Regions from separate parts of the Kribbella sp. NPDC043289 genome, predicted to be linked through region 4. Evidence: riboswitches for the same ligand, from Rfam matches in the RefSeq annotation. Region 4 holds a riboswitch; each other region holds the start of a gene.
The links. A riboswitch is a leader RNA that binds a small molecule or an ion and turns the genes downstream of it on or off. The one in region 4 is predicted to bind cobalamin.

Region 1 (7,537 bases), on a different contig from region 4:
GGACGACACCGGGAGCTTCACGTGCCAGCCGTCGTCCTCGCCACCGGTGCGGCGGCGCAACGTCACCTTGTTCGCGGCCAGGTCGTAGTCGGGAGTGTCGAAGTACACGGCGTCAAGGTGCAGCTCGACCGGTTGCGCGACACTCGCAACCCCGGGCAACTCGTGCAGCGCCGGCACGACCGTGGTCTCGTCGACGTCGTACTTCGTCTCGATCTCGAGCTGCTCGGTGCGGGCCATACCTCTTGTTTACCAGGCGTTCATGAACTGGTCAGCCGCGCGAACGCAGATCGGCCACCAGTCGCTCGAGATCGCGATCCGGGATGCCGTACATGACACACCGGATCTGCCGACGGCGGTTGCGGCTCAAAGCCCAGCAAACAGAGGCGATCAGGACGATGAACCCGATCATGTCCGGCCCACTCCTTTGAAGAACGCGTAGTGGAAGGTGCCGCCGGGCAACGCGGTCTGCTCGAGATCCCGGATGCCCGCGTCCCACTCGGCCTCGGTCCGCATCCCGGCCGCGATCGCGCGCTCGCGAACCGACTCGACCATCGCGATGAAGGTCCTCCGGGTGAAGCCGTCGACCAGATGTGGAACCGTCTGGTCCGCGTACACGGTGCGAGGGTCCACCCGTACGTCGTCGTAGCCGGCCTGCTCGAGGAGGGGTTGGAGCCGACGGCCGATGAGCGCGTCGCCGCCAGGTTCGGCCTGGAGGTCGATGAGACAGTCGATGACGGCCTGGGCCTGAGCACTGCGCGGGTGGTAGATCGCAGACCCGTGATCGCCCTCCACGACGGTGATCGTGCCGCCGGGATTGAGCAGGCCGCGGAGCCGGATGAGCGCGTCGTTCGGGTCCGGGAGGTGCTCGAGGACGAAGCAGACGAAGACGTGGTCGAACTTCTCGCCGGACAGGTCGTGCAGGTCCGCGTGCCGGAAGTCGACGGTCGCTTGTGGTGCGTGGGCGGCGACGCGGGCCTTCGCCTGGGTGAGCGAGTCCTCGGAGATGTCGACCGAGACCAGTTCGATGCCGGGGCTGCGGGTGACAAGTTGGACGGTCTGCCCGCCCACGCCGCAGCCCGCCTCCAATACGCGGCTGCCGGGCGCGTAGGCGGTGCCGCCGTGCAGCAGGTCGGCCAGCGTGCCGGCCTGGTCAGTGAGCCGGCGAGTCTCCGCCGGGGTGTAGCCGTGGACGTAGTCAGTTCCCATGACTCCACGGTCGCGCCACAATGGTCCAGTGAACAGGTCCAATCCGACGGGAAGTGGCCGGTCCAAAGGTGCGGACTTCCTGCAACTGAACCCGGCCGAAGCGCCCGCCGGCGGCCTCGCCGACTGGCTCACCGACCGCCTCCGCACGGCCATCTCGACCGGCCATCTCCCGGTCGGCGCCCGCCTCCCCGCGACCCGCATCCTGGCCACCGACCTCGGCATCTCCCGCGGCGTCGTCACCGAGTCCTACCAACGCCTCACCGAGGACGGCCACGTCTCCAGCCACGGCCGCCGCGGCACGATCGTCGTCGCGGCCCCCATCGGTACGACGCCTGCGTCGACGACCGCAAATCCGCCGCCACCGAACGTCCTGAACCAGCCCGGTCTGGATGCCTTCGACCGCCTCCGCGAGGTGACGGCGAGGATCGACCTGACCCCTGGCGTCCCTGATCTGGCGGCCTTCCCGCGCAGTGGATGGATGCGGGCCGAGCGCGCCGTGCTCAGCGATCTGGCCGCGCCCGACTTCGGGTACGGCGACCCCGCCGGGACGCCGGCGCTCCGCCGGGCAGTCGCCGCCTGGCTCGCCCAGTACCGCGGGATCGCCACGGACCCGGACGATCTGATCATCGTGGCGGGCGTCGCGCAGGCGATCGGTCTGGTGGCGCAATTGCTCGACGAGCGTGGCATCCACGTGATGGCGGTCGAGGATCCCGGCTCCCTCGGCTCCCGCCAGCACCTGCAGAACTGGGGCATGCAGACCCCGCCCGTCCCGGTGGACGACCGCGGCCTCGACGTCGAGGCACTCCGGAAGTCCGGGGCGCGGGTGGTGATGGTGACTCCGGCGCACCACTTCCCGACCGGCGTCGTCCTCGACGGGGAGCGGCGGCGTGAACTCATCCAGTGGGCGGCCGACGGCGGGCTGATCCTCGAGGACGACTACGACGCCGAGCACCGCTACGACCGCCCGCCGGTGCCGGCGTTGCGCGCGATGCTCCCCGATCAGGTGATCTACGCCGGCAGCATCTCGAAGCTCCTCGCTCCCGCGCTGCGGATCGGCTGGATGCTCGCGCCGCCGCAGTACAAGGAGGAACTGATCGGCCGGAAGCGGATGGCCGACCTCGGGAACCCCTCGCTCCCGCAGCTCACGCTCGCGCATCTGATGGAGTCGGGCGAACTCGAACGCCACCTGCGGTTCCTCCGCCGTCGGCACCGGGTACGCCGCGACGCGATGGTCACCGCGATCCACAACCATTTGCCCACCGCAACCATCCACGGCGTCGCGGCCGGCCTGCACCTGACCATCACCTTCGCTGAACCGCTCGACGACGTCGCCCTGGCCGCGGCCGCGCTGGAACACGGCGTCAAGACGCATCCGCTGTCCTGGCATTGCCAACTGCCGCACGCGCCCGGCCTGGTCCTCGGGTACGCCGCCCGCACGCCCACCGAGATCACGGAGGCGATCAGGACGATCGGCGAGGCCGCGGCAGCACCAACGGCGTACCGGTCAACGGGTCCGGGATCACCGAGCACTCGAGCCCGAAAACCTCCGCGACCACCTCGGGCGTGATCACGTCCGCGGGCGCTCCGACCGCGACCACCTCGCCGTGTTTGAGCGCGATCAGGTGGTCCGCGTACCGCGCCGCGAGGTTGAGGTCGTGCAGCACCAGCACGATCGTCTTGCCGTGCTCGCGGTTCAGGTCCTGCACGAGGTCGAGGATCTCCAACTGGTGCGCGAGGTCCAGGAACGTGGTCGGCTCGTCGAGCAACATCGTCTCGGCGTCCTGCGCCAGCGCGAGCGCGATCCACACCCGCTGCCGCTGACCGCCGGACAGCTCCTCCAGCGGCCGATCGGCCAACTCGGCGACACCCGTCGCCGCGAGCGCGGCCGTCACCACCCGCTCGTCCTCTGCCGACCACTGCCGGAACCACCGTTGGTGCGGATGCCGCCCGCGCCCGACCAGGTCGGACACCGTGATCCCGTCCGGCGCGACCGGCTGCTGCGGCAGCATCCCCAACCGCGTCGCCAGGCGCCCGGCGCTGAGCTTCGCCAAATCCTGGTCGTCCAGGTAGACGGCTCCGCCTTGAGGCGCGAGCAGCCGCGCCAGTCCACGTAGGAACGTCGACTTCCCGCAGGCGTTGGCGCCGACGATCACCGTGATCTTCCGCTCCGGGATCGCCGCCGACAACCGGTGTACGACGGGACTCCCGCCGTACCCCAAGGTCAGCTCTTCTGCTCGCAGCATCGTCATCCTCCTCGGCCGACCCGGTTCGCGCGGGCCATCAAGAACAGCAGGTACGGCGCCCCGAGGAACGCGGTCACCACGCCGACCGGCAACGCCGTCGGAGCCACCACCGTCCGCGCGATCAGGTCCGCGGACACCACCAGCAACGCCCCGATCGCGCCAGCCGCGAGCAACCCGGCGACGCGCTCCGCAACCAGCCGACGCGCCAACTGCGGCGCCACTAACGCCACGAACCCGATCGGTCCAGCAGCCGCCGTCGCCAACGCCGCAAGCCCAACGCCGACCGCGATCAACACCCCACGCGACAACTCGACCCGCCCACCCAAGGTCCGCGCCAAGTCGTCGCCCAACTCCAGCAACCGCAGCTGCCGCGACGAGCCCACCGCGGCCGGCAACCCCACGACCACCGCGGCGCCGATCAACGCCACGTCCGACCACGACCGCCCGGCAAGACTTCCGGCGAGCCACATCGATGCGCTCTTCGCCGTGTAGATGTCCGCCAACGTCAGCAGGTACGCCGTCAGCGACCCGATGATCGCCGTCACGCCAACCCCCACGAGCACCAGCCGATACCCGGAGACCCCGTTGCGATAGGCCAGCAGATACACGCTGAGCGCGGCGAGCAACGACCCGATCAACGCACCCAGCGGGATCCACCCACTCCCGATCACGGTGATGATCAGTACGGCGGCCAACGCGGCACCGGCGTTGATGCCGATCAGGTCCGGACTCACCAACGGGTTGCGCGCGAGCCGCTGGAAGATCGCGCCGGACACCGCGAACGCCGTACCGACACCGATGCCGACGAGGACGCGAGGCAAACGATTGTTCACGACGACGTCGTACGTGATGAGCGTCCCGTGCCCCGACAACGCCCGCAGGACATCAGAGAGCGGAAGCGCGTAATCGCCACGAGTCAAGGCGAACGCACCGACGACCACCGTCAGCACCCACGCGACCGTCGAGACCACGACGCTCGCGACATCCACCCGAGTGGACACCCGCCCGATTCGCAAAGTCTTCACAACGCAGCCGTCCGTCGACGGCGCACCAGTGCGATGAACAGCGGTGCCCCGATCAGCGCCGTGATGATCCCGACCTGCAACTCCGCCGGCCGTACGACGATCCGCCCGGCGACGTCCGCGAGCAACAGGACCGCGGGCGCGAGCACCATCGACCACGGCAACAGCCACCGGTAGTCCGCGCCGACGATCGTCCGTGCGACATGCGGTACGGCGAGACCAATGAAGCCGATCGGGCCGGCGATCGCGGTCGCCGTACCGGCCAGGATCACGACGGCGACGCCGGCCAGGACACGCACGAGTGCGACCCTGGTGCCTAGTGTCTGCGCAAGTTCAGCGCCGAGCGCGAGCTGGTTGAGCGACCGCGCCAGAACCAGCGCCAGAACGGTGCCTACGGCAAGGAACGGCACCGCCTGCGCGACGATCGCCCCGTTCGCCAAGGACAACGACCCGACTACCCAGAACCGATACTCGTTCAACGTCGAGAGATCCAGCAGGGTCGCGGCCGACGTGACCGAGCCGAACAGCGCGGAGATCGCCGCTCCCGCCAGCGCGAGCTTCACCGGCGTCGCTCCGCCGATCGCGCCCACGACGTACACGACGACTGTCGCGACGAGCGCGCCGCCCATCGCGAACCACACGTACCCGGTCAGGCTGTGCACGCCGAACACCCCGATCGCCGCCACTACGGCCACGGCCGCGCCCGCGTTCACGCCGAGAATCCCCGGGTCGGCCAGCGGGTTCCGCGTCACGCCCTGCATCAACCCACCGGACAACCCGAGCGCGACCCCGACCAAGAGACCCGCGACGGTTCGCGGCACGCGCAAGTACGTCACGACACGATCGGTATCGCTGCCGCTGAAGTTCGCCAGCGCCCGATAGACGTCACCGGTCCCGACCCACTGGTTCCCGACGCACAACGACAGCACGACGGCCACGGCCAGCACCCCGACGCAGACCGTGAGCCCGGCAGCCTTCCTCACTTGAAGAGGTCGGGGTGAATGATGCGCGCCAGGTTCTCCGTCGTGTACGCGCCCCGGACACCCGCCGAGTGATTCGCGAACAACCACGGCACCACATGACGATTGCGCACAGCCTTCAGATTGCTCAATGCAGGATTCGCCAACAGCTTGGCGACATCGGGCTGCGACGAGGCGGCCGTCAGCGATGCGTCACAGCAGCCGCTGATCAGCACGTAGTCCGGGTCGCGCTTGATGAACTCCTCGACGCTGATCTTCACGTTCCGCTTCGACGTCAGGTCCGCGAACGCGTTCACGCCTCCCGCTTGCTTGATCAGCACCGTCCCGAAGTCCGGTCCACCCGAAACCGTCAGGCCGCCGCCCTCCAGCGCGGGCCGGATGATCGCCACCGTCGGCCGCGGCGCGTCCTTCACGGCCGTCTCGACCGCCGCGATCCGCCGCTGCTGGTCGGCGATCACCTGCTCGGCACGGTCCTCGACCTTGAACAGCTTGCCGAGGTCGCGCAGATCGGCGTACACGTTGTCCATCGAGACCGTCGACGGGTCGATCGCCTCGTCGCCCTTGCCGTCCGCGGTCGGGCAGAGCGGGCTGAAGATCCAGGTCCGGACGCCGAGGTCGGACAGGCTCTTGCGGCTGCCGAAGCTCGAGTCGCTGCCGGCCGCGCTGAACACGTCGTTGAACCCGGACAGCACGAAGTCCGGGTTCAGGCTGAGCAGCTGCTCACGACTCGGCAGGTTCTTGTAGTACGTCGCCTTCGCCTGCGCGGCGGCGTACTCCGGGAGCACCTCGGCATCCAGGTACGCCGTACCGACGAGCCGATCCGAGATCCCCAACGCGTGGGCCATCTCGATGGCGGGTTGGTACGCCGCGAACACCCGCTGCGGCGGACCGTCGACGGAGACGTCGATCCCGCAGTTCTTGACGGTGATCGCACCGGCACTCGAACCGGCTTCAGCAGCTGGGCCACACCCGGCCAGCAGGGAAACAGACAGGACAACAGCAAGCACGCGTACGACGGCCATGGGCGGACCGCTCCTCCAGCACCTCGTGGACGGGTCGAGCGCCGTGGCCGGTCTCCTGGCTGACGGGTACCGCGATCGCCGGTCGAACCTTCCCAGCCGCAAGCGGCCAGTGGTCTCCCCGAGGGGAACGTCCGGCGAACATCCCGATCACAGTGGCGAGGGCCGCGCCGGTACTCCACCGGCTTCCCGAACACCACGGCTCCGCCACCCTAACACCCGCGACTGTGTCGCAGATCGTCAGCGCGTGTAGATCAGCGCGTATAGATAGGCGCCATCGCCAGCGCGAACTGCGTCATCAGGTCCGGGTTGATCGCCCGGGCCGGCAGCGGGACGAAGTCCACCAGCTTGTCGTCGCCGACGCGGATCGTGGTCCGGCCGGTCGCGGTGTCGACGTACCCCTCGTCGCCGAGCGGGATCGACTGCGAGGTCGCGGCCTTGGCGAGCGGAGCGATCAACGCCTTCGCCTGCGGAGTACGCCGTACCGAGGTGGTCAGCACGCTCGTCGCGGTCACCCAGCCGCAGACCGGGTCGCCGGGCGTCGTCTCGCTGTCGCGGCGGGCCGTCGGCCGCGCGCCCAGCACCTTCTCGGCCCCGGACGACCCGCGGTCGCACTCCGGGCGTGTGATCACCGGGTCCGCCGTCGGAACGCCTGCCGCCTGCCGGGCGACCTCCTGCGCGAGGACGACGTACTTCGCGAGCGTCGCCTTCGGACCGGCGACCTTGTAGAGCTTGCCGCCCAGCAGGAACACCACGAACGTGCTCGCCCCGTAGCCGCCTTGGCCCACCACCGCAGGCTTCACCGGCTCACCCTTGGACGCCTTCTGGCTCGCGGCCAACGTCGCCGCGGTCGCCGGGAGCACCGATGTCTCGATGCTCAGCACCGGACCGTTCGGAAAGTTGCTGAGGGTCAACTGGCAGACGTCGTACGTCGGAAGGCCGAAGTCGGTCGGCACCGTCTTGGTCTGGATATCCACAGCAGGCACCGCAAGCGTCGTCCGGACCAATTCCTGGTTCATCCGCAGGCATACGGACTGCGCGGGTGCCGCCGAGGCCGGCACGCTCGG
Region 2 (7,537 bases), on a different contig from region 4:
CTCCTTCTTCAAGTCCATCACCTCTGACATCCATCCGAAGGGGTTCCGCGTTTCACCAAACAGCGGAGAAATTCCGATTTGTTCCGCTCTGCGGTCCGTGATGAACCGCATGTACTGCTCACAGAGGTCCGCGGTGAGGCCGAGCATGCCGTTCGGCATCGTCGCCCGGCCGTACGCGACCTCCAGCTCACAGGCCTCGGCGAGCATCTGCCGGACCTCGGCCTGGAAGGCGGCCGTCCACAGGTGCGGGTTCTCCTGCTTGATCTGGTTGACGCAGTCGATGCCGAAGTTCAGGTGGATCGACTCGTCGCGCAGGATGTACTGGTACTGCTCGGCGATCCCGACCATCTTGTTCCGCCGGCCGAGCGACAGGATCTGCGCGAACCCGGTGTAGAACCACATGCCCTCGAAGACCACGTAGAACGCGATCAGGTCGCGCAGGAACGCGGTGTCGGCCTCCGGTGTCCCGGTGCGGAAGTCCGGGTCCTCCAGGTGCTGGGTGTACTTCAGCGCCCACGCGTCCTTGTCCGAGATCGACGGCACCTCGCGGTACATGTTGAACAGCTCGCCCTCGTCGAGACCGAGCGACGTACAGATGTACTGGAAGGTGTGGGTGTGGACGGCCTCCTCGAACGCCTGGCGGAGCAGGTACTGCCGGCATTCGGGGTTGCTGAGCTGGCGGTAGACCGCGAGGACGATGTTGTTCGCGACCAGGGACTCGGCCGTGGCGAAGAAGCCGAGGTTGCGCTTGAGCATGAGCCGCTCGTCCTCGGTGAGGCCGTCTTTGGCCCCTGATGGACGCCGCCACAAGGCGATGTCGGCCTGCATGGACACCTCGGTCGGCATCCAGTGGTTGTTGCAGGCCGCGAGGTACTTCTCCCAGGCCCACGTGTACTTCAGCGGGAGGAGCTGGTTCACGTCCGCGCGGGAGTTGATCATCGCCTTGTCGGCGACCTCGACACGGGCCGCTCCGATCGACAGAGAGCTCACTGGCAGGCCTCGCAGTCCGGGTCGTCGAGGGAGCACACGGCTCCGGTGGGCTCAGTGAGAGCAACGGGTACGGCGTTGAGCCGGCCGTCGGTGCCTTGAAGCGTGGATTTCTCCACGTGGGTTGCTGACTGGGAACGCAGGTAATAAGTCGTCTTGAGGCCAAAGCGCCACGCTGACCGGTAAAGCTCATCCAGCGCGCGGCCGGACGGTTTCGCCATGTAGAGGTTCAGCGACTGCGCCTGGTCGATCCACTTCTGCCGCCGCGACGCCGCCTTCACCAGCCAGAGCGGGTCGATCTCGAACGCCGTCGCGTACAGCTCACGCAGATCGGCCGGGATCCGGTCGATGCCGGCCAGCACACCGTCGTGGTACTTCAGGTCCGACACCATCACCTGGTCCCACAACCCGCGGTCCTTGAGGTCGGCGACGAGGTACGGGTTCGCGATCGTGAACTCACCGGACATGTTCGACTTCACGAACAGGTTGCTGTACGTCGGCTCGATCGACTGGCTCACGCCGGAGATGTTGGAGATCGTCGCGGTCGGGGCGATCGCCATCACGTTCGAGTTCCGCATCCCGTCGCGCAGTACCTTCGCCCGCAGGGTGTCCCAGTCCAGCCGGGTACTCCGGTCGATGGTCACGTCACCGCCGCGCGCGGTGTGCAGCAGGTCGAGCGAGTCGATCGGCAGGATCCCGAGACTCCACAGCGATCCGTCGTACGACGAGTAGCGGCCGCGCTCGGCGGCGAGATCGCTGGACGCCTCGATCGCGTGGTAGCTGATCTGCTCCATCGAGCTGTCGGCGAACTCGACCGCGGCCTCGGAGGCGTACGGGACCCGGAGCGTGAACAGCGCATCCGCGAAGCCCATCAGACCGAGGCCGACCGGCCGGTGCCGCTGGTTGGCGCGCTCCGACTCCGGCGTGGTGTAGAGGTTCACGTCGATGACGTTGTCGAGCATCCGGACCGCTGTCCTGACGGTGTCCCGGAGCAGGTCGTCGTCCAGGCCGGTGTCGGTCAGGTGCGCGACCAGGTTGACCGAGCCCAGGTTGCAGACCGCGGTCTCCTCGACCGTGGTGTTCAGGGTGATCTCCGTGCACAGGTTCGACGAGTGCACGACACCGCTGTGCTGCTGCGGTGAACGCAGGTTGCAGGCGTCCTTGAAGGTGATCCACGGATGCCCGGTCTCGAACAGCACGGTCAGCATCCGGCGCCAGAGGTCAACCGCCTTGACCCGCTTGAAGGTATGGATCTCGCCACGATCCGCCGCCTCCTCGTACGCGCGGTACGCATCGGCGAACGCGGTGCCGTAGAGGTCGTGCAGATCCGGCACCTCGTCCGGCGAGAACAACGTCCACTCACCACCGGCCTCGACCCGCTGCAGGAACAGGTCCGGCACCCAGTTCGCGGTGTTCATGTCATGCGTACGCCGCCGCTCGTCCCCGGTGTTCTTCCGCAGATCCAGAAACTCCTCGACGTCGATGTGCCACGTCTCCAGATACGCACACACCGCGCCCTTACGGCGCCCGCCTTGGTTCACCGCGACCGCGGTGTCGTTGGCAACCTTGAGGAAGGGGACGACGCCCTGGGACTCGCCGTTGGTGCCGCGGATGCGGGCGCCGATGCCGCGGACCGGGGTCCAGTCGTTGCCGAGGCCGCCGGAGTACTTGGCGAGGAGGGCGTTGTTGCGGATGCCGTGGAAGATGCCGGCCAGATCGTCCTCGACCGTGGTGAGGAAGCAGGACGACAGCTGCGGCCGGGTGGTGCCGGAGTTGAACAGCGTCGGCGTCGACGACATGAAGCGGAACGAGCTGAGCAGTTGGTAGAACTCGATCGCCCGCGCCTCCCGGTCGTCCTCGCGCAGCGCCATCCCCATCGCGACGCGAAGGAAGAAGGCCTGCGGCAACTCGTACCGCACTTTGTCGATGTGCAGCAGGTAGCGGTCGTGGAGCGTCTGCAGCGCGAGGAACGTGAAGGTCAGGTCGGCGTCCGGATCGATGGCCTCGGCGAGCCGCTCGAGGTCGAACTCGGCGAGCCGGGGGTCGAGCTGCCCGGCCTCGATCCCGACCCGGATGTACCGCGGGAAGTAGTCGGCGTACGCCGCGGTCATGTCGGCCTGGCTGGCCTGCCGGGGCTCGCCGTACACGCGGCCCAGCGTCTCGCGGCGGATCCGGTCCAGCAGGAGACGTGCGGCGGCGAAGCTGTACTGCGGCTCGGTCTCGACGTACGACCGGGCGGCCATCACCAGCGCGAGCTCGACCTCGTGCTGCGCGATGCCGTCGTAGCAGGCGCCGAGGGTCTCGTTCAGGATCAGTTCGGGGTCGACCGCGTCGAGACCGGCAGCTGCCTCGGCGACGACCACTTGGAGACGATCGACGTCTAGCGGGGACCGGGTGCCGTCGGCGGCGCGGACGGACGGCGCCGGCTTCTCGGTGACGCCGGACGCGTCGGCGGGGGTGCGGGCCTTGGTCCGCTCCTCGCGGTACAGGACGTAGGCGCGGGCGACCTGGTGCTCGCCGGCGCGCATCAGCGCCAGCTCGACCTGGTCCTGGATGTCCTCGACCTGCACGCTGCGCCGCCCGGACAGCGAATTCAGACCGCGGCTGGTCAGGGCACCGACGACCCGGCCGGTCAGGTCGGTCACCAGGTCGCGGACCCGGTGGGTGGCGGCCGCGTCGGCGCCCTCGACAGCGAGGAACGCCTTCGTCACGGCGACGGAGATCTTGGTGGCGTCGAACGGAGTACTGCTGCCGTCGCGACGGACGACGGTCAGCTCGATCTCCCGGTCCGTCGCCACAGAGGCTGACGATGAGGAAGCAATGGTCACAGGTGTGCGCTCCAGAAGTGTTCGGAGACCCGGCACCACGCGAGCAGGCGCACGACGAGACGGCAGCACCGGCCGGTACCACTGCCCGTCACGCCCTGCGACCCACCCGCGAGATCTCGGACCGCGTGTACCGGCGGTACACGCACCGGTGGCAGGTATCCGGACTCGCGGACGCAGCTGGACGTCACGACCGCTCACCGTTGCGGGGCAGTTCCGGACTCGCACCGGATTCCCCTGTTGCCTCGAGATGAACAACATGTTGTGTCGTCGACCATCCCGAACCACCAGCAGTAGTGATGCTAAGTCGGAACATCTAGATCTTGTGGTAGCGCCACGCCGCGTGTCGCACATCTTGTGGTCCTCACGCCGCGACCGCATACAGATCCTGGAGCGTCATGATCTCGGAGCCGTGATGGATCAGCTCGCGATTGAGGCGCAGTACGACGTGGCCGAACGGCTCGGCCGCGTCGAGTTCGTTGGCCTGGCTGAGGCCGACCGTCGTCACCGCGTCCTCGTCGAGGCCGGCGATCGCGTCCTGCCAGGCCTCGACCCAGTGGGTCAGCCAGGCGACCGCATCCCGCGCGTTGCCGTGCAGGGTGATGTCCGCGCGGCCCTGCCGGCTTTCGCCGAACGTCCACTCCCAGCGCTCGAAGAACGTCTCGGTCAGGTGCGCGATCAGCCAGGCGATCGTCCGTGGGCCGCGATGGTCCGGCTCGTCCGGCCATTGCGCGACCCATTCGCCGGACCCGAGTGCGCGGAAGTGTCCTGTGTAGTGCCGCCGGACGACGGTGAGCGCCTCGCTGCTCGGGCGCCAGAAGTACTGCTCGTCGGTCAGCCGGGCCAGCCGGCCGGACAGGACCATCCAGCTGAAGCCGAGCTGGCCGCGGACCATGGCCATCGCCGATGGCCTGTGCAGGATGTCCCAGTCGAACGGCTCCGGCATAACAGCTCCCCTGTACGATCGAACATATGTTCGAATTCTTGCTCCACAGGGAACGGAAAGTCAAACCACCTAGCGTGTCGGTCGTGGCCTCGACGGAACGGGTCTGCTAGGCGGCTCGATCTGCGTGTCCGCGGCCGGGCTCGCGAAGCGGCGCTCGAGCAGCGTGAAGGCGTCGATCAGCTCGGGCGCCTCGTAGACGCGGTTCCGCCGGCCGTCGGTGACCTCGCGCAAGATCCGCGCCTCGACCAGTCGGGCGAGGCCCTGGTTGGCGGCCTGCTGCGAGCGGTCGATGAGCTGCGCCGCGGCGGCGAGTGTGAGGACGGGTGCGGCCGGCAGGGCCTCGATCAACAGCTCGGTCGCCGAGCCCGCGCGGACCGGCGCGGCGCGTTCCCGCCAGGACGCCTTCAGATCGACGGCCGTCTGCTCGAAACGGGCGGCCTCCGCGGTCGCGTGCGTACAGGCCAGCGCGAACATCCGCAGCCACGGATTGGCGGCCGCGCGGGCCTTCGCGGTCGTCGAGCGCCCGACGTACCGGAAAGCGGTCAGGGTGTCGACGTACTCCGTCGCGTGGGTGGCGAGCGCCAGTGAGACCGGCGGCACCGTGCGCGTCACCAGGCCGTCGGCACGCAGGATCAGGTGGATCAGGGCCCGCCCGGTCCGGCCGTTGCCGTCGGCGAAGGGGTGGATGGTCTCGAACTGGGCGTGCGCGATCGCGGTCTTGGCGAGCACCGGCAGCGGCGACTCGCGGACGAAGGTCATCAGGTCCGCGAGCAGTTCCGGGATCAGTTGCGCCGGCGGCGGGACGTAGTAGGCCTCGGCGGGGGAGCGGCCGCCGATCCAGTTCTGCAGGTAGCGGATCTCGCCGCCGTACTCCGGGTTCGGCGACTGCGCCATCAGGAGCCGGTGTGCCTCGAGCAGATGGTCGACCTCGAGTTTGTCACCGGCCTGGACGGACTCGGTCACCCAGGTCATCGCGTCGACCGCGCCGAGTACCTCCTCGGCCGTGACGTCCCGCGCCCGATCCCGCAGTACGTCGGCCTTCAATAGGCGGCGGGCTCCGACGACGAGACCCTCGATGTGGGACGAGCCGACCGCCTCGGCGCGCAGCAGGAGTCGCGCGAGGGCCTCGCTGTTGGTCAGGACGGCGGCGGTCGCGTCCAGACGGGCGAGATCGCCGGCGGCGTCCTCGAGTGCCGCGAGAACGTCGTCGCTCAGGTTGAACTCCCGACCGACCAGCGGGTCCGGGAAGTACAGCTCGTACGACCCGCCCAGCCGCTCGGCCCGGGTGAACCCATCGGGGTGCCCGGGCCAGCGGTGTAACTCCACCCTCGCCATACTCTTATTCAACCTTATCCACAAACCTTGAACAAGGCTATGGATGGGAGTCTGCCAGGCTGTGGACCCGGTTGTGGGCAGACTGCTTGGTGTGACTCTCGACGCGCAGACGCAGGACATGGTGGCCGCCAACGAGGCCGACTGGAACGCGAGGGCGCCGCTGCACGCGGCAAGCGACTTCTACGACCGCCCCGCCGAGTTCTGGTTCGCGGACTACGAGTGGGACGACCTCGGTCCGCTGGAGGGGCGCGACGTACTGCACCTGCAGTGTCATCTCGGGACGGAGACGATCGAGTTCGCGCGGCGGGGTGCACGGGCCAGCGGTCTCGATCTGTCGGAGAAGTCGCTGGATGCGGCGCGGGGGATCGCGGCCGCGGCCGGAGTCGACGTCGACTACGTCCACGCGAACGTGTACGACGCGGTGCAGGCGGTCGACGGTCGGCAGTTCGACATCGTCTACACGGGAAAGGGCGCGCTCTGTTACCTCCCCGACCTGAAGCAGTGGGCCGAGGTCGTACGGGAGCTGCTCAAGCCCGGGGGCGCTCTGTACGTCGTCGAGTTCCATCCGTTGCTCAATGCGCTGCGCGAGGTCTCTCTCCCCGGCGAGTCGGACGACCTGGTCATCCGCGCCGACTACCTCGAAGGACGCGGGCCGATCGCGCACGACTCAACCGTCACCTACACCGGCGACGAGGTCCCCGGTCGCCAGACCAGCTACGAGTGGCGGCACGGCATGGGGGAGATCGTCAGCACGCTCGCCGGCGCCGGCTTCCAGCTCACCAGTCTGCGCGAATCCGAAGTACTCCCGTGGCCCCGCTGGCCATCCATGCAGCAAACCCCGGAGGGCTGGTGGCGCCTCCCTGACCCCGCCCCGCGAATCCCACTCCTCTTCGCACTGAAAGCGACCAAGTCATGAATCGTCAGAACCGCGAGCAGGACCTGATCACCTACTACTCCAACGAGGTCCGGGCCCGGTCCGACCGTGAGCTGCCGGATGCCCGGGTGGACCGTCGTACTGCTTATCTCAGCCAGTTGCAGGCCGAGGGGCGTCATACGGTGTTGGAGATCGGCTGTGGTCCGGGCCGCGACGGTGCGGCGATCGCGGCGGCGGGGTTCGACTACACGGGGGTGGATCTGGCGCCCGCAAGTGTCGAGGTGTGCCGTGGGCTCGGGTTGCGTGCCGAGGTGGCGTCGGTGCTCGAGTTGCCGTTCGGCGACGGGACGTTCGACGCAGGCTGGACGATGAGCACGTTGCTGCATGTGGCCGACGAGGACCTGGATCTGGCGTTGCGCGAGATCGTGCGCGTCCTGAAGCCCGGCGCACCGCTGGCCGTCGGCCTGTGGGGTGACGTCAGCGCCGGTGAGCGCGTGTGGGAAGACAACACGGGTTATGGACCCGGGCGGTTCTTCAGCATCCGCTCCGATGAGGGAGTGCGTGAGGTTC
Region 3 (7,537 bases), on a different contig from region 4:
TCGGACCAGCGCCAGCCGGACCGCTGGCACTCAGTTTGGCGGCGTTCGCGGGGGCTTCTTCGCGTGCGGACGGTGCGGGTGAAGTATCGCGGGCGTGCCGGGAGTGTTTGGTGAGTGCTGCAAGTCCGTCGAACACCCGCGACGCCGTCTTCGCGGCCGCGTTGAAGGCGTCGCCCCACGACGCGCCGAGGAGCAGCTTGGTCTCGGCGCCCCGGCTGGTGTTCGTGCGGGTGATGTCCTTCAGCTTGCCCGAGACCACCCGGCCGATGTTGCGGAGCGCCTCGCTGTTCGGGCGGTAGTACTCGTTGTGCCAGCGCACCGACACCGCCTCGTCGCGGGCGAGCGGGTCGTTGGTCTCCATCCGGATCGCGTCGACGAACGTCGCGGGGTCCGGCCCGTGCCACTCCGAGAGCGCGACATAGTCGCCGGGCGCGCGCTCGACGTACAGCGTCGTCGCCGGTGTCACGAAGTCCGATGCCTCGTCGACGCGCTTGTCGATGCCCGGCGACCCGGTCATCACCACCTGCGGCGGACGGGCGCCGACCTCGAGCGCTTTCCCGACCACTTTCGTGCCGTACGAGTGCGCAACGACCGTGACGTCCGCCTTCTCCGCCTTGAGCTCGTCGACCTCGTCCAGGAACACCTTGAGCAGCGGCCCGCCCTCGGCCGCCGCGTCGTCCTCCGCGGCCTTGAGCAGGCCCTGCGGCGAGCTGTAGTCGAGCCAGACGATCACCGCGGTCTCCGGCCCGGCCTCCTGCTTGATCAGGTCGCCGCGGTCCGACTGTCCGGAGAACGTGTCGAGGCTGTTCCCCATCCCGGGAACCAGTACGGCGACGTGCTTCGCCTTCGGGAGCTCGCCGAGCACCTCGATCGCCCGCCCTTGTCCCTTCGGGTCGACCTTCAGGAACTGCCGCTGCCGCTGGACGTGAACGACGTTGCCGTCGGCATCCGTCTCGCTCACGGTGACCGGGGCCAGCAGCTCCTCGACGGTCTTCAGGCGCTTGAGTTGCTCGTCGTCCGCGGTGCCGTCGTCGGCCGCCGTCTGCAACCGCTCGCGAGCAGCCTCGAGCACCGCCAGATTGGCGCGGAACCGTTCGGCCAGTTGATCAGCCTCAGCCATGATGACTCCCCGTGACAGCCGGTCACCTGGGCGTGAGACCGGGCCACCGGCAGTTTGTCAGGCGGAGGGCACGAAGGCCAGAGACCAGTTCCCGCTGTGGTGGGACAGGCTGACCGTGGCGAGCGGCCGGACGTCGACGTGTCGCAGCGACTCGGCGGGCGCGTCCACGACGTACAGGACGATCGCGCGGACCACCGCCGGGTGGACGACGGCGAGGATCGCGCTGGGTTCGTCGTGCTGCCCGGCCACGTCCCCGAGCCAGTCGGCGACCCGGGCGAGGACGTCGTTCTCGGTCTCGCCGCCCGGCGTCGCGGTGTGCGGCCGTTCGAGCCACGCCGAGACCCGCGTCGGGTCGGCCGTGAGCAGATCCTCCAGCTCGCGGCCTGCCCAGTCGCCGTACTCGCGGTCCCGCAGCTCGGGGGCGACGATCGCGTCGTACCCGAGCGCAGCGGCTGTCCGGACGGCGGCCTGCTCAGGTCCGGAGTACACCGCGTCTGCCGAGAGCTTCAGGTCGCGCGCCGCCTCGACACTCGCCGCGTCCGGCTCGGCGTCGCCGCCGAGCACGAGTCCACGCAGTGCGGGTGTCAGGGCGTGCGCGACCAGGGTCAGCGTGGTCAAGCCGCAGCCACCTTCGATCGGATCGGCCGGCGGTCCACCGCGGCCGCGTACCCGAACCCGAGCAGGAGCCACAGCGTCGCCTGCGTACCGAGCGAGGCGAACCGGAACTGCCATAGCAGCGTAGCGGGGAACGTCTCCGGAACCTCGTTGATCCGCGGCAGGATCAGGTACGCCGCCACGACGGTCGCGAGCAGTCCGACGACACCACCGGCGAGGCGGGCGACATCGCCGTACCGCGCGGCCCAGCGGGACAGGGCGACCCCTGCCCACACCGCGAGCAGGCCGATGACCAGGGTCAAGAGGTAGGTGACGGTCCGCCGGGTGATGGTGTCGGGGTCACCGACCGCCGGCGGATTGGGTGGGTACTTGAAGAACGGGACGAGCACGATGCCGATGAAACCCGCGGCGGCGAGTCCGAGCGCGGCGTACGCGTCGTTGCCGGTCCGGAGCTTGCGGCGGAGCAGCGTGAACGCGACCGCGAACAGGCCGCCGAGCGCGACGCCGTACAGGCTGGTCGCGAGAAACAGGCCGGCCCGCTGGCCGTCGCGGCTGACCAATGGCTGTTCGTCCTCCGCCTGGTCAGCGTGGTTGTGGTCGTGAGTGTGCGCGGCACCGGCCTCTTCGATCGCGATCGCCGCGTCGACACGCGGCTCGCCCATCACGTAGGCGAACGTTCCGGCCAGCAGGCCGGCGAAGAGTCCGACGATCAGTCCGCGCACCAGGAGCGATCCGAAGGTGCGCATCTGATCTAGTGGCAGGGCACGCCGAGCAGGTGGCGACCGTCGTGCATCAGCTCGTGCAGGTACATCCCCGACTGGGAGACCGCGCCCTGGTCGAACCCGACCAGGTAGGCGAGCAGCAACATCAGGCCGACGCTGGTGAGCGCAGCAGCGAGAAGCTTGGGCGAGAGAGCCGGTACGGCGATCGTGCGGGCAGGAGCTGCCATTGAACTGAACCTCCTGGGGAAGTGCGCGTCCCCTTAGAAAGGCTGCTGTGCCCGAGCGTCCTGACTCACGAACCGAAGCTCGCTCACAGTGGCGCGGCCGTGCCGGACTCTCACCGGCTTCCCTCATGGCACCGCAGGTTGACCCTGGAACGGTAGAGCCCACACCGAACCCCGGTCAACGCGCCACGGCGCGCCGGTGACCAATCCCACCCCCACCCACCAGCCGCCCGGCGTGCGGCCCGACCGCCCACCTGCCCAGCCCCTCGCTCGACCACGCCGGCAGCCCACTTCCGACGTACGCCGTCCTGCCGCTCGCCTCACGACGCCCCCAACCCAACCCCGACGTACGGCACTCCGCCGCTCCCCCACCACGTCCACTCCGCGCACCCCCATCCCCACGCGACCACCACCCTCGGCGCCCCTCGACTACTGCCGAGTCGTGGCAATTGGCATGTGACCCCCAACGCGAGTCGTGAGTTCCGGCTGTCGATTTGCAACCAGGACCCACGACTCGGCGGGATCGCCGCGGGTAGAAGCCGAGGCGGGACGCCGGCCCGAGCATCGGCTTCTGCTGGGTGGGCATCACGCTCAGCTCGAAGGCGCCGCGAGCCGAGCGGTGAGTGAGGGGAGCGTTTACTCTGGGTGGATGCCGTCCGCTCATCATTTGGTTGCGTTTGCGATTACTGCGTTCATCATCATCGTGGTTCCGGGGCCCAGCGTGTTGTTCATCGTGGGGCGGGCGTTGGCGGTGGGGCGGCGGGAAGCCGTGTTGACGATGGTGGGGAACACGCTCGGTGCCGCGACGATGCTGGTGTTGATCGCGCTCGGGCTCGGGACGTTGATCGCGGCGAGTGCGGTCGCGTTGACGATCGTGAAGCTGGGCGGGGCGGCGTACCTGATCTATCTGGGGGTGCACGCGTTCCGGTCGCGGAAGTCGCTCGCGGAGGCGCTTGCCAGGGGGGTGAAGCCGGGGAGCAGCCGGAAGACCGTGCGGCAGGGGTTCCTGGTCGGGGTGACGAACGCGAAGACCGCGGTGTTCTTCGCGGCCGCGCTGCCGCAGTTCGTGGACAAGGGTGCGAGCAGCCCGGCGTGGGCGCAGATCCTGGTCCTCGGGTTGATCTTCATCCTGATCGCGCTCTGCTCGGACAGCGTCTGGGCGGTGGTGGCCGGTACGGCGCGCGAATGGTTCGCCCGCTCGCCGCGCCGGCTCGAGCTGGTCGGTGGCACCGGTGGTCTGATGATCATCGGTCTCGGCGCCAGCATCGCCGTCACCGGTTCCAAGGAATAGCTCAAACAGCAGCGGTACGTCGTCCCGCCGCGACACCGAGCAGCGCCAGCAACGCCGGGACACCGAACGCGACGACGTACGCCATGACCGCGGAATGCGGCTCCATCGCGGCGAACAACGACCCACCGATCGCCAGCACCGTTGCCGTGGACAACGAATCGCTCAGCTGCAGCGCGGAACTGTTCACACCCTGCTCGTCAGGCTCCGAGTACTCCAGCACCAGCACGGAAAGCGTGGGGAAGACCGTACCCATCCCGAGCCCGGTCAGGCTCCATCCGAGGATGCCGACGACGACCGGTACGTGCGGGTTCAGCGTGAGCGTGGCGGTGACGATGCCAAGCACGATCAGGATCATGCCGGCCTGCAGGAACACCTCGTGCGAGAACGGCTGCTTCGGGCGCCCGCGGTACCACGACGCCGCGGTCCAACTGAGCGCGCTGACGGTCAGGACCAGCCCGGCCAACGAAGGGGACAGCCCGCGCTCGCGGGTCAGCATCAGCGGAAGGAACACCTCGGCGCCGAATCCGGCCGCGGCGACCAGGCCACGGAGCGCGATCACCGAAGGCAGTCCGCGACCGAAGGTGAACGTCCCGCGCGGCAGCAGCCGCGGCCCGAACGCGATCACCCCGGCCAGGCCGATCACGAGCAGCGCAATCTGGAGTACGCCGTGCTGCTGCCCGACGTAATGCAGCAGTCCAACCCCGACGGCCGCCGCGACCGCCCACAGCGCGCGCTTGTCCCAGAGTTTCCCGGGACGCGGCTCGTGCGTGTCGCCGCGAGCCAGTCCGGGCCGCATCACCAGCGCGGCCGGGATCGCGAGCGCGGGAACGGCGAGGAACACGATGCGCCAGCTGGCGTGCTCGACGATCAGTCCGGCGATCGCGGGACCGACGAGTGACGGCACCACCCAACCGGTAGCGAAGGCGGCGAAGATCCGCGGCCGTAGCCGGGCCGGGTACAGCTGCCCGACCACGACGTACAGGGCGACCGTGAGTAGACCGGAGCCGAAGCCCTGGATGATCCGGCCGATGACCAGGACCTCCATCGTCGGCGCGAATCCCGCGATCAGCAGGCCGGCCAGGAACCACGCCGTACCGTGCCAGAGCGGGCGGGTCGGGCCTTTCAGGTCGCTCCAGGTACCGGAGATGACCATCGCGACGACACCGGAGGCGAGTGGTCCGCCGAACGCGAGCGCGTACAGACTGAGGCCGTCGAGCGCCTGGGCGACGGTCGGCATCGCCGTCGCGACCGCGAGCGACTCGAACGCGACCAGGGTGATCAGCGCGACCATGCCAACGGTCAAGGCGCGGTACTGCGGGGAGAGAACGCCACCGGTGTCGGCGGCAGGCCCGGTCGCGGGCTCGGCAACGGTCGTCATGCCGAGAAGCTTCGGACCTCAAGTGCGCTTCAAGTCAACTAGAGAATCGCGGCGAGCACCAGCGCGAGGATCGGCGGGACGGCCTGGGTGGCCGCGGCGCGCAGCATCCGGCGGTCGGAGGCGAGCAGTACGACGCCCGCGCCGGCCATGCACGCACAGGCGAACAAGGCGATCGCATGGCCCTTGTCGCCGCCCCAGATCAGCCCGCCGAGCGCACCGATCGCGAGGAACAGGTTGTAGAACCCCTGGTTGAACGCCCACGGCCGCGCGGCCGCCATCTCGGTGTCGTCCTTCACCAGGAACCGCCGGTACGTGCTCGGCTTGCGGAACAGCAGGCTCTCCAGCGCGAACACCACGACATGGAACAGCCCGGCCACTGCCACGAAGATCTGTGCGATCAAACTCATCCGCGTCCTCGCTTCGCTGCGGGCGCGGCTGAGGCACGAGACGCACTGTGCTTGATGATGAATTCGCTTCGCTCATTCATGGCGGGAACGTACCGTCAAGCCCGCCAATCCGTGGCGAAGGCACGCGCTGGGTTGTCCCGGAACACCGCGTCCGCGACGTCCGCACCGAAGTACCGCGTGATCCGTGGTCGGAGGTGGGTCAGCAGGTACGGCATCCCGGGCCCTTCCCCGGTCGACGCCCGGGCGCGGGCGCTCGTGGTGTCGCCGCCGAGCAGCAGCCGGTCGGTGTACCCGGCGTCGATGAGCGCGGCCAGGCAGTCGGTCAGTCGCGGATCGGTCGCGTTGTTCGCCCGCGACGGCCCGTCGAACGCCAGCCACGCGCCACGCTGCGCCAGTTCGAGATGCACCCGATGATCCGGGAACCGGTTGAGGTGCCCGAGGATGACCGCCGCCGGATGCACCTCGAGCTCGTCGACGAGCAGATCGAGTACGGCGTCCGCCGCGGATCCGAGCTCGTGATGGACAGCGATCGGCGCGTTCGTCGCGTGGTGCGCCTCGGCCGCGGCGCGCATCACGAGCTCCGCGTGCGCGTCGAGCACGTGGAATCCGCCCGCGACCTTGATCAGCCCGGCCCGGACCGGCGTCTCGCCGATACCGGTCGTCAACTCACGGACGAAGATCTCGGCCAGCTGGTCACGGATCTCGTCGACGTGCCCCTCGGGGTAGTGCTCGCGCCGGTGCAGTCCGGTCGCCGCGACGATCGACACCCCGGTGCCGGTGGAGATCCCGGGAAGCGCCTCGGCGCCTTGGTGCAGACCGTGCGGGGTCCATTGCACGATCGCCTGGCCGCCGGCCCGCGCGAACGCCCGCACCTCGGCGACCGCGGCCGCCTCGTCGTCGAGCTCCTGACCTGGTAGGAGCGCGGAACGGAAGAACAGGTGGTCGTGCGCATCGCACACCCCGAGCGCTTCCGGCGCGAGGTCGTTCAGGACCGTTCGAATCCGCATCAGCATCCCAAGGTCAGGTCACGGCACCGCCAGTGGCACCGTAACCCAACCTCGAGATCTGGCTCAGGCCGCCTGCTTGCCCGGCGCCCGGCGGCGCCGGCCGCGACCGGCCGAGCGGCGGGACGGACCCGAGGACCGGCGACCGCCGGCCTTCGGCGTCGTCGACCGAGGTGCCGCCGGCTGCTTGGCCGCCGGGGCCGGCGGGGCGACGTACGTCCGCTCGCCCGGGGCCAGCTCGGACAGCAGCGGGTCGCCGGCGGTGAGCTTGGTGATCTTCGGCGCGATACCGGCCTTGCGGGTCAGGTCGCGGACGTCCCGGACCTGGTCGTCGGTCATCAGCGTGACGACGGTGCCTTCGGCGCCGGCGCGAGCGGTCCGGCCGGAGCGGTGCAGGTAGGCCTTGTGCTCGATCGGCGGGTCGGCGTGGATCACCAGCGTGACCCCGTCGACGTGGATGCCCCGGGCCGCGATGTCGGTCGCGACCAGCGTCCGCGCCGTACCGTCGGCGAAGGCTTCGAGGTTCCGCGTACGGGCGCCTTGGGACAGGTTCCCGTGCAACTCGACCGCGGGAACACCCTGGGCGATCAGCTTCTTCGTCAGCGCCTTCGCGCCGTACTTCGTCCTGGTGAACACGAGCGTCCGTCCGGGCGCCGCGGTCAGGTCCGTGAGCACCGGGAGCCGGGCGTCGGACTTCACGTGCAGGACGTGGTGGGTCATCTTGGCGACCGGCGAGCGGGCCGAGTCGACGCTGTGCGTCACCGGGTCGTTCATGA
Region 4 (7,537 bases):
TCCCACACTCGGCGCCCGGTGCGCGGCTTCGAGCACCCGCGTCAGCAGATCGTCGTCGATCGGGACGTCGAGGAATCCCCGGCGGACGTCGCGGCGCTCGGCGATCACGCGATGCACCACGGCCCGCTCGTCCGCTGCGTACCCGGGCGCGGGCAAGCGACCGACGGCGACGGTCGCGTTGGTACTGCGTTGTTTCAGGATCAGAAGCTGCGCGCCACTGGCGAGGACGGCTGCCTCGGCGACACTGGGGACGCCCGCGAGCTGCTCGACCTGCTCGCTCGGCGTTGGCGCCGGCTGGTCGGCCAGCTCGTCGGTCGTGAACGTGCGCAGCTCTGCTCCGAGCTCGTCGACAAGCTGTCGCAGTGCCGGCTCGGTCTCGCGACCGGCGATCGTCACGACCAACCGCACGTCACCGTTGACGGCCTTGGCCACCAGGTCGGCGAGCTCGGAGTACGGCGTACCGGAGCGGAGGCCGACGCCAAGCACCAGGCTCATCGGACCCGCCCGCGGGCGGCGGCGACCAGGCGGGCCGGGACGTCGGGGGTGGCCGTCCAGTGCAGGTGCAGGTACGACGCGTGCAGGTTCGGGAGCGTGATGCCTTCGACGCCGGTCGGGAGATACCAGGCCGGCTGTACGTCGGCGTCGAGGTCAACCGTGGTGCGGTGGAACTCGTGCCCGTGGACGCGGCGGCCCTCGTCGAAGAAGGTCGTGGTGGTCGCGGCGACAGCTGTTCGGTACCCGAGGGTGAGGCGCGGCGTCATCCGGCCGGTTGCCGGGAGAACGCCGGTCATCGGGTGGCCGTCGAGTTCGCGGCAGAGGTAAAGCAGGCCGGCGCATTCGGCGATCACCGGCAGACCGGCGGCGACCTCGGTGGCGACCTGGTGGCGCAGCTCCTTGTTCGCGGACAGGGCCTCCGCGTGCAGCTCAGGGAAGCCGCCGCCGAGACAGAGCGCCGCCGTTGCCTCGGGCAACGTGTCGGTCAACGGGTCGAACGTGACAACCTCCGCCCCCGCCGCGGTCAGCAACTCCGTCGTCTCCGCATACCTGAAGGAGAAGACCGGTCCCCCAGCAACCGCAACCACAGGTCGCGCGGTCGGCGAGGACGGTTGTTCGAGCTCTTCGCTTGGGTTCCAGGGGGTGGCTTGGTGGCTGGGGGCAGCCTTGGCGGTGGCGACGACGGCCTGGAGGTCGACGCCTTGGTGGACGAGTTCGGCGGCGGCTTCGACTGCTGCTTCGGCTTGGGCGCGTTGTTCGTCGGCGGGGACCAGGCCCAGGTGCCGGCTGGGGACGGTCAGCCGCGTGTCGCGGCGGAGGACGCCGAGGACGGGGACGCCTATCGGCGCGACACCGGCGCGTACTTCGGTCTCGTGCCGGTCCGAGCCGACCTTGTTCAGGATCACCCCGGCGATCCGCACTTCGGTGTCGAAGGCAACGAAACCCTGGACGACCGCCCCGACGCTGCGCCCGGCCGCCGACGCGTCGACCACCAGCACCACGGGCGCCTGCAACAGCTTCGCGACATGCGCGGTCGACGAGAAACCCTCGGTCCCGAGCGCACCGTCGTACAGGCCCATCACGCCCTCGATGACGGCCAGGTCCGCGCCGGCCGCACCGTGCGCGAAGAGCGGGCCGATGCGTTCCTCGCCGGACAGCATCGGGTCGAGGTTGCGTCCCGGGCGTCCGGTGGCGACCGCGTGGAACCCGGGGTCGATGTAGTCGGGTCCGACCTTGAAGCCCGCGACCACGTGTCCGGCGTTCCGCAGCGCGGCCATCAGCCCGACCGCGACGGTCGTCTTCCCGGCTCCGGACGCCGGCGCCGCGATCACCACCCGCGGAATCACCACTCGATGCCCTTCTGGCCCTTCTGGCCGGTGTCCATCGGATGTTTCAGCTTGGTCATCTCGGTGGCCAGGTCCGCCGCATCGAGAAGCTTCGGATGCGCGTCGCGTCCGGTGATCACGACGTACTGGTGACCGGGACGATCGACGAGCGTCGAGACCACCTCGTCGACGTCGATCCAGCCCCACTTCATCGGGTAGGTGAACTCGTCGAGTACGTACAGGTCGTGGGTCTCGGCGGCGAGCCGGCGCTGGATCTCGCGCCAGCCCTCGAGCGCGTCGGCGGCGTGGTCCGCCTCGGTGCCGGCCTTGCGGGACCAGCTCCAGCCCTCACCCATCTTGTGCCACTCGACCGGACCGCCCTGTCCGGTCGCCGCGTGCAGTTCGCCGAGCGCCTTGAACGCGCTCTCCTCGCCGACCTTCCACTTCGCGCTCTTCACGAACTGGAAGACCCCGAGGTTCCAGCCCTGGTTCCAGGCCCGCAGCGCCATCCCGAACGCGGCGGTCGACTTCCCCTTCATCTCGCCGGTGTGCACCATCAGCAGCGGCCGGTTGCGGCGCTGGCGGGTGGTCAGTCCGTCGTCCGGTACGGCGGCCGGCCGCCCCTTCGGCATCTCAGGCCGCCTTCCGGTCCGTGACCGCGCGGACGAGGTTGCCGGCGGCAACATCTCCGAGGTCGAGGTACTCCGCGCCGAGGTCGACCGCCAGTTCGGCGGCAAGACCGAGCCGGACGCCGCGGTGCGGTTCGCAGTCCACGACAACGGTCGCGATGCCCTGCTGGGCCAGCCAGCCGGCCGCCTGACGAGCGCGGGCGAAGGCGTTCTCGCCGTACGTGGCGCGGCCGTCGGTGACGAGCACCAGGAGCGGGCGCCGCCGGGGGTCGCGGATCGCGGCGATCCGCAGTACCTCGGCTGCTTGCAAGAGACCTTCGGCGAGCGGGGTGCGGCCGCCGGTCGGGAGGGATTCGAGGCGTCGTACGGCGGTTTCGACGCTGCCCGTCGGCGGGAGAGCGACCGTGGCGGCCGGGCCGGCGAACGTGACGAGGCCGACGGTGTCGCGGCGCTGATACGCGTCGAGGAGCAGCGAGACGATCGCGGTCTTCACCTCGCCCATGCGCTTCTTCGTGCCCATCGAGCCGGACGCGTCGACGCAGAACAGGACGAGGTTGCCCTCACGACCTTCGCGTACGGCGAGGCGGACGTCGGCGGGACGCACCACGAGGCCTGGGCCGCTGCGACCGCGGGCGTGCTGGTGTGGGGCGGCGCTCCAGATGGTGCCGAGGAGATGCGGTCGGCCCGGCTCGCGGCCGACTCGCGCGCGGTCGCCGACGACCCGGCCCACCTCGGTGATGGCGCGGGAGCGGCGGCCGGCGACACCCATCCCAGCTGCTTGCACGCTCAGGAGGCGGGCCTTGTAGGGCTCGGAGCTTCCGGCGATCTCACCGACCGGCGTCGGGCCGGGCTGACCGCTTTCACCGTCACCCGGCTCACCTTTCGCAGCCGAGCGCTTCGGGTCGCCGGGCGCGCCGTCGTCCAGGCCGTCGCGGGCCGGATCCGCGGCATCATCCGAGGCGTCGTTCGCCAGGTCGCCGTTTGTCGGGTCCGCGGCGCTCGCCGAGTCGTTCGAGTCGCCCGGCACCGCGTCGGCGTTGGCCGGGTCGTCGGCGCCGCCCGGGCCGCCCGGCGGGCCGCCCGGCGGGTCGTCGTCGGGGTCTTCCGGGGGCGTGCTGTTGTTGATCGCGTCTTCGAGTTGCTGCTCGTCCAACCCCGGTGCGTCGAACGGGTTCCGCCGACGGCGATGCGGGAGCGCCAGCTTCGCGGCCGCCCGGACGTCCTCGACCTCGACAACCGTCCGTCCGGACCACGCCGCGTGCGCCACAGCGGTGCGAGCCGTCACGAGGTCGGCACGCATCCCGTCCACGTCGAACGAAGCGCAGATCTCCGCGATCTGCCGCAGCGCGGAGTCGGTCAGGATCACCTCGGCCAGCAGGTCACGCGCCTTCACGATGCGCTCGGCAAGCTCCCGCTGCGAGCCGTCGTACCGGGCGACGAAGGTCTCCGGATCCGCCTCGTAGGTCAGCCGCGCGCGCATCACCTCAACGCGGACGGCGGGATCGCGGCTCGCCACCACGTCCACGGTCAGGCCGAACCGGTCGAGCAACTGCGGCCGGAGCTCGCCTTCCTCCGGGTTCATGGTGCCGACCAGCACGAACCGCGCCGGGTGCGTGACCGAGACGCCGTCCCGCTCGACCGTCGCCCGCCCCATCGCGGCCGCGTCGAGCAGTACGTCGACCAAGTGATCGTGCAGCAGGTTGACCTCGTCGACGTACAGCAACCCCCGATGCGCGGCCGCCAACAAGCCCGGCTCGTACGCCGTGACGCCTTCCGCGAGCGCCTTCTCCAGGTGCAACGACCCGAGCACCCGGTCCTCGGTCGCGCCCACCGGCAACTCGACCAACCGCGCAGCCCGCAGCCCCCGCCGCCCGCCGGTCCCACCCACGTCACCGCCGTCCGCCTCTCCCCGAAGCGGTCCGTCGCTGAGCGCGGCACCGTCCGCTTCCCCGTGACGCAGTCCGTCACCGTGCGCGGCACCGTCCGCTTCCGCGTGATGCGATCCGTCGCTGCGCTCGGCACCGTCCGCTTCCGCGTGGTGTGGGCCGTCGGGGCAGGTCGGGTCGGGGCGCACCGGATCGCAGGAGAAGCGGCAGCCGGGGACCACCTCGACGGGCGGGAGGATCTCGGTCAGCGCGCGGACGGCCGTCGACTTCGCCGTCCCCTTCTCGCCGCGGATCAGTACACCGCCGATCGCCGGCGAGATCGTGGCCAGGATCAGCGCGAGCTGGAGATCGTCCATCCCGACGATCGCGGTGAACGGAAAGCTGGTCGACTGACCCGGTGAACGCACGGCCCGCATCGGCGGAATCCCTTTCGTCGAGCGGGTGTCCACGCCCGCTACGGCACTGGTACGCCGGCACTGCGGAATTCCGTAGGCCGGCGGACGACCGTGGATGTCCTGGCTCCCAGAGTCTGCGCCTGTCACAGCTTTCGCACAGCTCTGGTCACAGTGGCGGGACCGCCCCGGATTCGCACCGGTGTTCCTCCACAACCGTCGGCCCGATCATGGCACACCAACTCCCTCCGGAACCCATCCCGGTCACGTGGCACTCACCACGCCGCCGGGTGGCGGGTTGTGTGACCACTGACGGGTTACAGCACGTCAGCGGCGCAGCAACCCGCCAGCGGCACCCGGTGTCAGGCAGTCAGGCGTCAGCGGTTCAGGCGTTTGGCGAGGGCGTTGGCGGCGGTGTCGTCCGCGACCTCGCGGATGCCGACGATCGGGGTGACGGTGACGAAGCCGGCGGCGAGGAGGGCCACGTCGGAGTCCGGGTCCGGATTCGGGTGATTCGGCCCCAGCAGGATCACCGGCTCCCCGGTCGGAGCCGTCGAGCCGGTCAGCCGCGAGTGTGACAGCGGCGCCAGCGACGCGTGGCGTACTCCTGCCAGCTGGTCCAGCGGGCGGTCCGGCACGTTGATCGTCACGACCGTGCCGGCGGGCTCGGCCGCGATCCACCCGAGCGCCTCACCCGCGATCGTCGCCGCGGTCGGCCAGTGCTGCGGGTCCTCCGAGTCGAGGCTGACGGCGACCCCCGACGTACCGTAACCGGACGCGGTCACGGCCGCCGCGACGGTGCCGGAGTGGAAGATCGACACGCTGACGTTGAGCCCGCGGTTGATCCCGGACAGGACCAGGTCGGGCGCCGGACCGAACGCGCCGAGGGCCGCCAGCGTCACCGCACCCGCGGGCGTTCCCTCGATCCCGATGTAGGTGACGCCGTTCTCCTCGTCGGACGCGGTCCGGATCGGGCGGCCGACCATGCCCGCGCGGGCCGATCCGACGCCACTCTCGTCGAGCAGCGGTGCGACCACGACCACGTCGTACCCGAGCTCGGCGATGGTCGGTGCCAGCGCCCGGATTCCCGGGGCGCGATACCCGTCGTCGTTGGTGATCAGGACCCGTGGTCGCTCAGGAAGCATGCCTCAACCCAATCAGCCGCGGTCCTCGATGTCACCTTCCGTCTCAAGTACTGCGTTCCGTAGCGTCGCGAGCGCCTCGTCCGACGGCTCCGCCCAGAGCCCGCGCTGCGCCGCCTCGAGCAGCCGTTCGGCGATGCCGTGCCGGGCCCACGGGTTCGACGCGCGGAAGAACTCGGCCATCTCGGGATTCGCGACGTACTCGGTGGTCAGCGACTCGTACATCCAGTCGTCGACCACGCCCGCGGTCGCGTCGTACCCGAACAGGTAGTCGACGGTCGCGGCCATCTCGAACGCACCCTTGTACCCGTGCCGCCGCATCGCCGCCATCCAGCGCGGGTTCACCACCCGCGCCCGGAAGACCCGCTTCGCCTCCTCCTCCAGCGTCCGGGTCTTCACCTGGGCGGGGACGGCGGAGTCACCGACGTACGCCTTCGGGTTCGAGCCGGTGAGGTGCCGGACCATCGCGATCATGCCGCCGTGGTACTGGAAGTAGTCGTCGGAGTCCATGATGTCGTGCTCGCGGGTGTCGGCGTTCTTCGCCGCGACCTGGATCCGGGCGTACGCGCGTTCCATCGAGCCGCGGGCCTCGGCGCCGTCCAGGTCCTTGCCGTACGCGTACCCGCCCCAGACGGCGTAAACCTCGGCCAGCTCGGCGTCGGTGCGCCAGTTGCGCGCGTCCACGAGCGGCAGCAAGCCGGCGCCGTACGAGCCCGGCTTGGAGCCGAAGACCCGGGCCGTCGACTGGCGTACGTCGTTGCCCGCAGCAACGTCAGCGTCGACGTGGGCCTTCAGGAAGTTGTCCGTCGGCGGCTCGTCCAGCGCGGCGACCGTCCGGACCGCCTCGTCGAGCAGCGCGACGACGTGCGGGAACGCGTCCCGGAAGAAGCCGGAGATCCGGATCGTGACATCGATCCGCGGCCGACCGAGCTCCACGAGATCGACCACCTCGAAGCTCGTCACCCGCCGGGACGCCTCGTCCCAGACCGGGCGGCAGCCGAGCAGCCAGAGCACCTCGGCGAGGTCGTCGCCCTGGGTCCGCATCGCCGACGTTCCCCAGACGGTCAGGCCCACCGATCGCGGGTACTCCCCCGTCTCGGACAAGTGCCGGGCCAGCAACGAGTCGGCGAGCGCGACGCCGACGTCCCACGCGTTGCGGCTCGGGATCGCCTTCGGGTCGACCGCGTAGAAGTTGCGCCCGGTCGGCAGTACGTTCACCAGACCGCGGGTCGGCGACCCGGACGGTCCGGCTTCGACGAACCGCCCGTCGAGGGCGCGCAGTACGTTAGCCAGTTCGTCGTCGGTGCGCGCCAGCCGCGGTACGACCTCCTCGGCCGCGAACGTCAGCGACGCCGTCACCTGAGCGGACTCCCGGCCGAGCACCTCGGCGACGACGACCGGGACCTTGGACGCGTCCCAGCTCAGCGTCTCCATGCCGAGGACCAGCTTCCGCGCGACGGCTTCCAAGATGTCCACACCGTCTGCGCCAGTGACCGCGGGCAGGTCGGCCAGCGTCGCCAGATCGGTGAGGTCAACGGACACGCCGGGATTGGCGAGCAACTCGGCCTCGTCCACCCCGAAGGTCTCCCCGAGCGCGGCCCGCAGACCCGGGATCGAGTACGAACCGCCCCACAGCTGCCGAGCGCGAAGTACGGCGAGCACCAGGTT

Region 1: it holds a riboswitch for cobalamin, as region 4 does, so the genes downstream of both, AC0662_RS19240 (ABC transporter substrate-binding protein) here and AC0662_RS10750 (magnesium chelatase subunit D family protein) in region 4, are expected to answer to the same signal.
Region 2: it holds a riboswitch for cobalamin, as region 4 does, so the genes downstream of both, AC0662_RS34030 (ribonucleoside-diphosphate reductase subunit alpha) here and AC0662_RS10750 (magnesium chelatase subunit D family protein) in region 4, are expected to answer to the same signal.
Region 3: it holds a riboswitch for cobalamin, as region 4 does, so the genes downstream of both, AC0662_RS23595 (CbtB domain-containing protein) here and AC0662_RS10750 (magnesium chelatase subunit D family protein) in region 4, are expected to answer to the same signal.

Annotation. Positions count from the first base shown of each region.
Region 1 is NZ_JBWKCB010000003.1:176,319-183,855, forward strand. It holds gene AC0662_RS19205 (CYTH and CHAD domain-containing protein) at 1-237, opposite strand, end outside; gene AC0662_RS19210 (hypothetical protein) at 269-409, opposite strand; gene AC0662_RS19215 (methyltransferase) at 406-1,206, opposite strand; gene pdxR (MocR-like pyridoxine biosynthesis transcription factor PdxR) at 1,235-2,773, shown strand; gene AC0662_RS19225 (ABC transporter ATP-binding protein) at 2,667-3,449, opposite strand; gene AC0662_RS19230 (FecCD family ABC transporter permease) at 3,452-4,474, opposite strand; gene AC0662_RS19235 (FecCD family ABC transporter permease) at 4,471-5,454, opposite strand; gene AC0662_RS19240 (ABC transporter substrate-binding protein) at 5,451-6,473, opposite strand; cobalamin riboswitch at 6,502-6,686, opposite strand; gene AC0662_RS19245 (hypothetical protein) at 6,725-7,537, opposite strand, start outside.
Region 2 is NZ_JBWKCB010000007.1:183,074-190,610, reverse strand. It holds gene AC0662_RS34035 (ribonucleotide-diphosphate reductase subunit beta) at 1-990, opposite strand, end outside; gene AC0662_RS34030 (ribonucleoside-diphosphate reductase subunit alpha) at 987-3,785, opposite strand; cobalamin riboswitch at 3,949-4,116, opposite strand; gene AC0662_RS34025 (DinB family protein) at 4,177-4,758, opposite strand; gene AC0662_RS34020 (Fic family protein) at 4,828-6,093, opposite strand; gene AC0662_RS34015 (class I SAM-dependent methyltransferase) at 6,185-7,009, shown strand; gene AC0662_RS34010 (class I SAM-dependent methyltransferase) at 7,006-7,537, shown strand, end outside.
Region 3 is NZ_JBWKCB010000003.1:1,069,034-1,076,570, reverse strand. It holds gene AC0662_RS23610 (alpha/beta hydrolase) at 1-1,120, opposite strand, end outside; gene AC0662_RS23605 (histidine phosphatase family protein) at 1,178-1,738, opposite strand; gene AC0662_RS23600 (CbtA family protein) at 1,735-2,481, opposite strand; gene AC0662_RS23595 (CbtB domain-containing protein) at 2,487-2,684, opposite strand; cobalamin riboswitch at 2,722-2,846, opposite strand; gene AC0662_RS23590 (LysE family translocator) at 3,331-3,972, shown strand; gene AC0662_RS23585 (MFS transporter) at 3,974-5,350, opposite strand; gene AC0662_RS23580 (DUF1304 domain-containing protein) at 5,389-5,757, opposite strand; gene AC0662_RS23575 (phosphotriesterase family protein) at 5,853-6,764, opposite strand; gene AC0662_RS23570 (DEAD/DEAH box helicase) at 6,828-7,537, opposite strand, start outside.
Region 4 is NZ_JBWKCB010000001.1:2,254,580-2,262,116, forward strand. It holds gene bluB (5,6-dimethylbenzimidazole synthase) at 1-495, opposite strand, end outside; gene AC0662_RS10740 (cobyrinate a,c-diamide synthase) at 492-1,844, opposite strand; gene cobO (cob(I)yrinic acid a,c-diamide adenosyltransferase) at 1,838-2,452, opposite strand; gene AC0662_RS10750 (magnesium chelatase subunit D family protein) at 2,454-4,751, opposite strand; cobalamin riboswitch at 4,824-4,960, opposite strand; gene surE (5'/3'-nucleotidase SurE) at 5,105-5,872, opposite strand; gene cobN (cobaltochelatase subunit CobN) at 5,885-7,537, opposite strand, start outside.